2 regions of the Herbaspirillum sp. NPDC101396 genome follow, and region 2 is predicted to be linked to the other one. Evidence: predicted binding sites of a transcription regulator. Region 2 holds the regulator's gene; the other holds the start of a gene.
The links. The regulator FliA, encoded in region 2, starts transcription of late flagellar genes. The targets are predictions, from matches to a motif close to CTAAAGTTTNNNNNNNNNNNGCCGNTA.
Positions count from the first base shown of each region.

Region 1: ACIROY_RS07570 (DUF342 domain-containing protein) is a predicted target of FliA. The motif match lies at 1,116-1,142, and genes of this name have one in related genera.

Region 1 is NZ_JBIWNT010000002.1:553,509-556,931, reverse strand. Features, by position in the region: gene ACIROY_RS07580 (helix-turn-helix domain-containing protein) at 1-93, opposite strand, end outside; gene ACIROY_RS07575 (cation diffusion facilitator family transporter) at 103-1,032, opposite strand; gene ACIROY_RS07570 (DUF342 domain-containing protein) at 1,173-2,798, shown strand; gene ACIROY_RS07565 (hypothetical protein) at 2,810-3,205, shown strand; gene ACIROY_RS07560 (PaaI family thioesterase) at 3,209-3,423, opposite strand, start outside.
Region 2 is NZ_JBIWNT010000007.1:72,385-75,807, forward strand. Features, by position in the region: gene motD (flagellar motor protein MotD) at 1-507, opposite strand, end outside; gene ACIROY_RS22320 (flagellar motor protein) at 531-1,277, opposite strand; gene ACIROY_RS22325 (RNA polymerase sigma factor FliA) at 1,259-1,993, opposite strand; gene ACIROY_RS22330 (MinD/ParA family protein) at 2,049-2,846, opposite strand; gene flhF (flagellar biosynthesis protein FlhF) at 2,881-3,423, opposite strand, start outside.

The DNA.
Region 1 (3,423 bases), on a different contig from region 2:
AGGAGGATCGTCGCGCAAGGCGACGCGCTTGAGCGCGCCAAGCGCGTCGCCGGCGGCAAGCGCCCGTGCGGAAGCGGCGATTATCGAATCCATGTGTTGTCGTCAGCAGACATCAGCGGACTCCGCTGCAGCGTCCGGCTCCACCGGATCAACGTGGGTCATGACGTCCAGCACGTGATGCTGCTCCATGACGCGCCGGCGCGCCAGCGTGGCGATGGCATGTCCCTCGGTCACGGTCTGCCGGCCATCCAGTTCGAGGTGCACGTCGACGATGGTGAGGTCGCCCATCTTGCGCGTGCGCAGATCGTGCACGCCGAACACGCCGGGTGTGTCCAACAGCGTGCGGCGGATCGCCTGCGATTCCTCTTCCGACACCGCCTTGTCCATCAGGTCGTTCAGCGCGCGCCAGAAAAACACCGCGCCGGTACGCACGATCATGAGGCCGACGATCAACGCCGCGATCGGATCGAGCAAGGGGAAGCCGAGCAGGTTGCCGGCGATGCCCAGCGCCACCACCAGCGACGACACCGCGTCCGAGCGCGCATGCCAGGCGTTGGCCACCAGCATGCTGGAACGCACGCGCTCGGCGACGCCCAACATGTAGCGGAACAGTATTTCCTTGCTGACCAGCGTCGCCAGCGCCACCCACAACGCTGCCAGATGGACCTGCGGCACGGTCGGCGCCTGCAGCTTGAAGAAGGCGGAGATCAGCATGCCGATGCCGACCGCCAACAGCGCACCGCCGAGCGCCAGAGAAGCAGCCGTCTCGAAGCGTTGATGGCCGTATTGATGATCGGCGTCGGCGGGATTGCGGCTTTGGCGCGCCGCGAACAACACGACGAAGTCGGCCACCAGATCCGACAGCGAATGCACGCCGTCGGCGACCAGCGCCTGCGACCCCGAAAACAGTCCCGTGATGATCTGCAACGTGGTCAGTACGATGTTGACGACAATACTGACCATGGTGCTCTGACGCCCTGCGAGATAACGCTGGTCGGCGCTCCCAGTGTCGTTTTTTTGGATAATTAGCATATTGACAATTCACACTTTTGAGCCTAAACAACCCTTGTACTTAACGGCGATTTACAGGATCATCTTGCCACATAACAATTCACCTAAAGGAACCGGAAATCCTGCCGATGAGCTCTGCACAAGGACTTCCGAGAAATAACATGGAACAATCAAGCCCGCAATCGCTGTCGCTCAACTTCGACAGAGTCAGCGGAGAACTGCTCGCTGCATTCACCCCGGTTGCGGGTGTTCAAGTCCCGAATCTCGTGATGCTGAAACAAATCCTCACCGATGGCGGCTTCACCAAGCTGTACATCGATGAAGCGGCGCTCGGCGATTTCGCCGCCAAGATCGCCGACGGCAAGGAAGCCCATTCGCAAAAGATCGGCGAGCGGCGCGACGGCGAGTTCCTGGTGGAAGTCTCGGACGATTTCATGGAAGCCTATCTGACGCTGGTGCCGCCGCAAGGCGGACGCGCGCGCGCCGTCGAAGTCGTCAATGAAATCCGCGCCCAGGGCATCACCCAGGGCATCCTGCACGAAAAGCTGCGCGGCGCGCTCGCCACCGGCCACTGTTCCAAGCTGCTGATCGCGCGGGGCGAGGATCCGGTGCAGGGCGAACACGCCCGCTTCGAGGCCCTGCTCGACAAGAAGGAAGAAGAACTCGCCGAAATCGACGACGACGCCGTGGTGCATTACGCCGACCTCGGCCACTTGCTGCTGATCAACGTCGGCGATCCACTGATGCGGCGCACGCCGCCGGTGCCGGGCGTCAACGGCGTCAACATCAAGGGCCAGGTAGTGCCGGCGCTGCCGGTTCCCGACCTCGGTTTCAACAAGGACTGCGTCGGCGCCGAACCCTCCAAGGACGATCCCGACCTGCTGGTCGCCGCCATCGCCGGCCAGCCGCAACTGATCACCAACGGCGTCAAGATCAATCCCATCGTCGAGATCGAAGATGTCGACCTGAGCACCGGCAACGTCGAGTTTTCGGGCACGGTCAAGATCAAGGGCGACGTCAAGACCGGCATGCGCTTGCGCGTGTCGGGCGACGTCTTCGTCGGCGGCACGGTGGAAGCGGCCGAGATCATTGCCGGCGGCAACATCACTGTCAAGGGCGGCATCATCGGCCACGCTGAAACCCAACCCGGCATGGCCTCCATCGTCGCCAAGGTCAAGGCCGAGGGTTGCGTGCAGGCATTGTTCGCCGAAAGCGCGCACATCGAAGCGGGCGACAGCATCATGCTGGCCGGCAATGCGCGCCAATGTGAAATGCTGGCCGGCAACGAGATCCTGGTCGGCAAGACCAATCCCAAGCTGGGCCAGATCATCGGCGGTCGCGCCCAGGCCACCATGCTGATCAAGGCGGTCGCGTTCGGCTCATCGAGCGCCGCCACCACCAAGATCCAGGTCGGCCTCGATCCCTATCTGGAAGAAAAGCTGCGCGCCAAGGAACAGGAATTCCAGAAGAAGCTCGACGACCTCAACCGCGTCATCAAGCAGCTCGCCCACTACAAGCAGAATCCCGAAAAGGCGCGCAACGGCGCCGGCGAAGAGGCCGAACTCAATCGCAAATTGCTGGCGCAGGAGGTCAAGGACCTGGTGGCCGAACAGAACGAGATGAAGGAAGACCTGGTCGCGGCGGAATCGGCGCGCATCGTCGCCGTCAAGACCGTCTACGAAGGCGTGGAAATGCGCATCGCCAAGCAGGTCTGGCAAGTACTCAGCGACCTCGGCGGCGGCACCGCGCAGCTGCAGGGCGGCAAGATTTCCTTCGGCGGCAAATAAGGAAACGAAGCATGGCCGATTTACCCTTGCTGGACGGCGCCGGCTTGCGCGTCCTGGCCGAACGCAGCGCGGCCGTGACGGCCGCCTGCGCCTGCAACGAAGCGTCCCTCGCAGCATGGACCAGCACGCCGCTGTCCTTTCCCGAAACGCAGCTGCAGGACATCGGCACCCTGCTGCCCGATCCCTACGACGAACCCGGCTTCACCGAATACCACCCCGACGGCACCCGTTATGAATCGGCCGACGCGCCGGTGGCGCCGCGCCACTTCCCCTACAACCGCTGCAATGTCGCCGCGTGCAAGGTCTGCGGCCGCTGCTTCCTGCGCTATACCGAAGCCGGCGGTTATTTTGTCGACCGCCGCATTCGTGCGCTTAACCGGCCGGAGCTGGTGGTTGACGCTGCCTAGGCCCTAGGCTTTCATGCGCATCGCAGTGATGATGCCGTAGGCGCACAGCGTTTCTTTGCCGTTGCGCACCGCGCCCACTTCGATCTGGCAGATGGTCAGCGTCCTGCCGCTCTTGACCACCCTGCCGCGGCCGATGAAATATTCCCCCTGCGCCGGCGCCAGCAGATTCAGCTTGAGTTCCGTGGTCAGCACTTCTTCGCCGGCATCGAACAGGCTCA
Region 2 (3,423 bases):
GATAGCGTGATCGTCGTTTTTCAGCACCCGGGCAATGGCGATCAGGGTTTCTTCCGACTCCTTGCTCACCTTCGCATCGCCGGGCGCGAACAGGACGTTGGCATTGATCTCCACGTTGACGCCCACGCTGGTTTGCGTCACGCGCACCTTGCCCTCCTGCACCAGCGGCGCCAGCACCTGCATGATGTCGCGCGCCATGTCGGTCATGCGCTCTTTTTCGCGGCGCAGCGCCTCGCTGTTGCGCGGCTTTTGCAGGGTAATTTTAGGGGCAACAGATTGCTGGGCGCCTTGGCCTCCCGCCTGGACAACGATGGGCGCGGTCGAGACTGGCTCCTTGCCGAAGGCGTTGATCAGCGAGTCGGCAAGGATCTTGTACTTGCCTTCGTTGACTTGGGAAATGGCATACATGACCACGAAAAACGCGAACAGCAGCGTAATGAAGTCGGCATACGAAACCAGCCAGCGCTCGTGGTTCTCATGCTCTTCTTCATGTTTTTTGCGCGCCATGATGTGCGTTGTGCGTCAGTAGGTCATGCGGTGGTGAAATAGGATTCGGCGCGCTCCTGGATCACGCGCGGATTGTCGCCGCTGGCGATGCCGAACAGACTGTCGGCGACCATGTCACGCCGGTTCACTTCCATGGCCAGCAATTCCTTGAGCTTGTTGGCCACCGGCAGGAAGAACAGGTTGGCCAGGCCGACACCGTAAATCGTCGCCACGAAAGCCACGGCGATGCCGCCACCCAGCTTGGCGGGGTCGGATAGATTTTCCATCACGTGGATCAGGCCGAGCACCGCGCCGAGGATGCCGATCGTCGGCGAATAGCCGCCGGCGGCTTCCCATATCTTGAGCGCCTGGCGCTGGCGGGTTTCGTAAGCAGTGGTATCGACCTCGAGGATCTCGAGCAACTTGGCCGGTGTGATGCCGTCGATCAGCAGGCGCAGGCCCTTCTTGACGAAGGGGTCGCTGCTGTCGTTCATGTGCTCTTCAAGATGCAGCAGACCTTCACGCCGCGAGATGCCGCTCCAGACCGTGATGTTATCGATCAGTTTGCGGTGGTTGTGAACCGGGGGAGAAAATACCCAGGACAGCAATTTGACGCCATGGACGAAATTGTCGAGCCTGGTTTGCAGCAGAACGGCGCCTACGGTGCCGGCAAAGACGATCAGGAAAGCGGTCGGCTGCAGGATAGAACCGGGATGACCGCCTTCAAGCAGCAAGCCAAGGAGGATGCATCCCAACGCCAGCAGTATCCCTCCTATGCTACTCCAGTCCACGCCTGCTCCCTCAAAGTCGAGCGCATGCGGGCGATGGCCTGGCTGTGCAGCTGGCAAACCCGCGACTCGGACACGCCCATGACGGCGCCGATTTCCTTCAAGTTCATTTCCTGCTCATAGTACAGGCCCATGAGGATTTTTTCACGCTCGGGCAGGGCCTTGATCGAATCGATGACGGCGTCGCGGAAACCGCCGTTGATCAGGTTCTGCAACGGGTCGTCGGTGTCCCGGGTCTGGTAGCGATCGAGGAAATGCTCGTGGCCGCCGTCGGCGTCGTGGAAGTCTTCGTAATAGATCAACTGATGGCCGCCGCATTCGGTCAGCATATCCTGGTACTCCACGAGGCTCATCTTGAGCTGCGTGGCGACCTCGGTTTCCTGCGGCGGACGGCCGAGCTGCTGCAGCAGGACATGGATGGCCTCTTCGATCTTGCGCGTATTCTGGCGGATGCTGCGCGGCAGCCAGTCGCTGCTGCGCAATTCATCCAGCATGGCGCCGCGGATACGCTGCACGGCGTAGGTTTCGAACTGCGCGCCGTGCGTTTCTTCATAGCGATTGACGGCATCAAGCAGACCGATCATGCCTGCCTGAATCAAGTCGTCGACTTCCACGCTGGGTGGAAGCTTTGCCTTCATCTGATGCGCCAGCTTTTTGACAAGCGCCGCATGCAGCTCCAGCAAATCGTTCTTGGTCGTCTTTCCTTTGACGTTATACATAGAACTCATCTCGTCAATAATGGTGAGTACGAACGATCATGCAATGCCAGGCGCGTCATACTCCGAGACTTGCACCATCGGTCGCCATACCGTACGTGCCCTTGGTGAGATTGGATAACGAAAACTGATCCGCCAGGCGTTTGAACGCAAGCGTAGCGCCGGCCAACGGGAATGCTTCCAGTACGGTGCGCCCCTGCCCGGATGCACGACGGATGTGTTCGTCTGCCGGGATCGAGCCCATGAAATGCAATTGCGCCGCCAGGTAGCGATTGGCCGCCTGCGCCATGTTGGCGTAGACCATCTGCGCTTCCGCGTCCGAACCACCGCTCACGAGCAGATTGAAAGGACGGCGACCGAGCTTGTCGCTGAGGCCCTTGAGCAAGACGTACGCGGCCTTGATCGAGGTCGGACTGGTCGACATATGCACCACGATTTCGCCCATTTCCATGGCCGGGACCGGCAGCAACTCCTCGTCATTCAATTCGCCGTTGATGAGCGTAATGTCGGATTCTTCGGTCAGTCCGTCGAAAATCTGCGCCAGCCGCGAGGCTTGCGGATGGGTAGAGGCCGATACGTTCTTGCGCGACAGGCGCGCCAGTGCAAAACCTTCCGGCACCATGCGCACCGCTTCATCCAGATGCCGCTCCTGACGAGCGACGTCGAGCAGTGTCGCCACGGCAACACCGCCAAAACGCGACAAGATCACTGAGGGCGTCATGCAAGCGTCGACCAACAATGCGTTGTGGTCGGCGGCGGCAAGAGAGGCTGCCAGATTGATCAGCATCGCGCCTTTTTCGTCGTCGGGAAGAACCGAGAAGAAAGTAAACACGCGCGGCGTCGGACGCTCCAGCATCCGTCGCAGTCCTTCCGCTTGATCAACGTCATAGCTAGCCAAGGATCACCTCCCGCAGGCTTTTGTCATTCATGGCCGTGGCCGTCGGTCCGACCACAACCGGCAACTCGGCGTCCTGGAATTCGAACGGCGCAGTTTCACGTTTCAGTTTAAAGGCGCGGTCGGCCAGATACAACCTGTTGGCAACATGCAAATCTTCCGGCACGCGCTGACCGTTCGCCACGTAATACAGATTCAGTTTTTGACGGATGACAACATCGAGCACGTTGCCGATGGTTGCCGCTTCGTCGAGCTTGGTAATAATGCAACCCGCCAGGCCGTCGCCGGAATACGCGCTCACGACTTCATTGAGCGTGCCGCCGGTCGCCGTTGCATTGAGGCACAACAGGCGTTTGATGTCAGTGCCTGCGCCCGACAGCATGGCAGCCTGTTCAGCCACCATCTGGTCGCGCTGGCCCATGCCGGCGGTATCGATTAGGACAGTATGTTTGCCGCGCAGTTCGTCGAGTGCGATACGCAAATCGGATTCATCTTTGACCGAGTGCACCATCACCCCGAGGATCTTGCCGTAAATGCG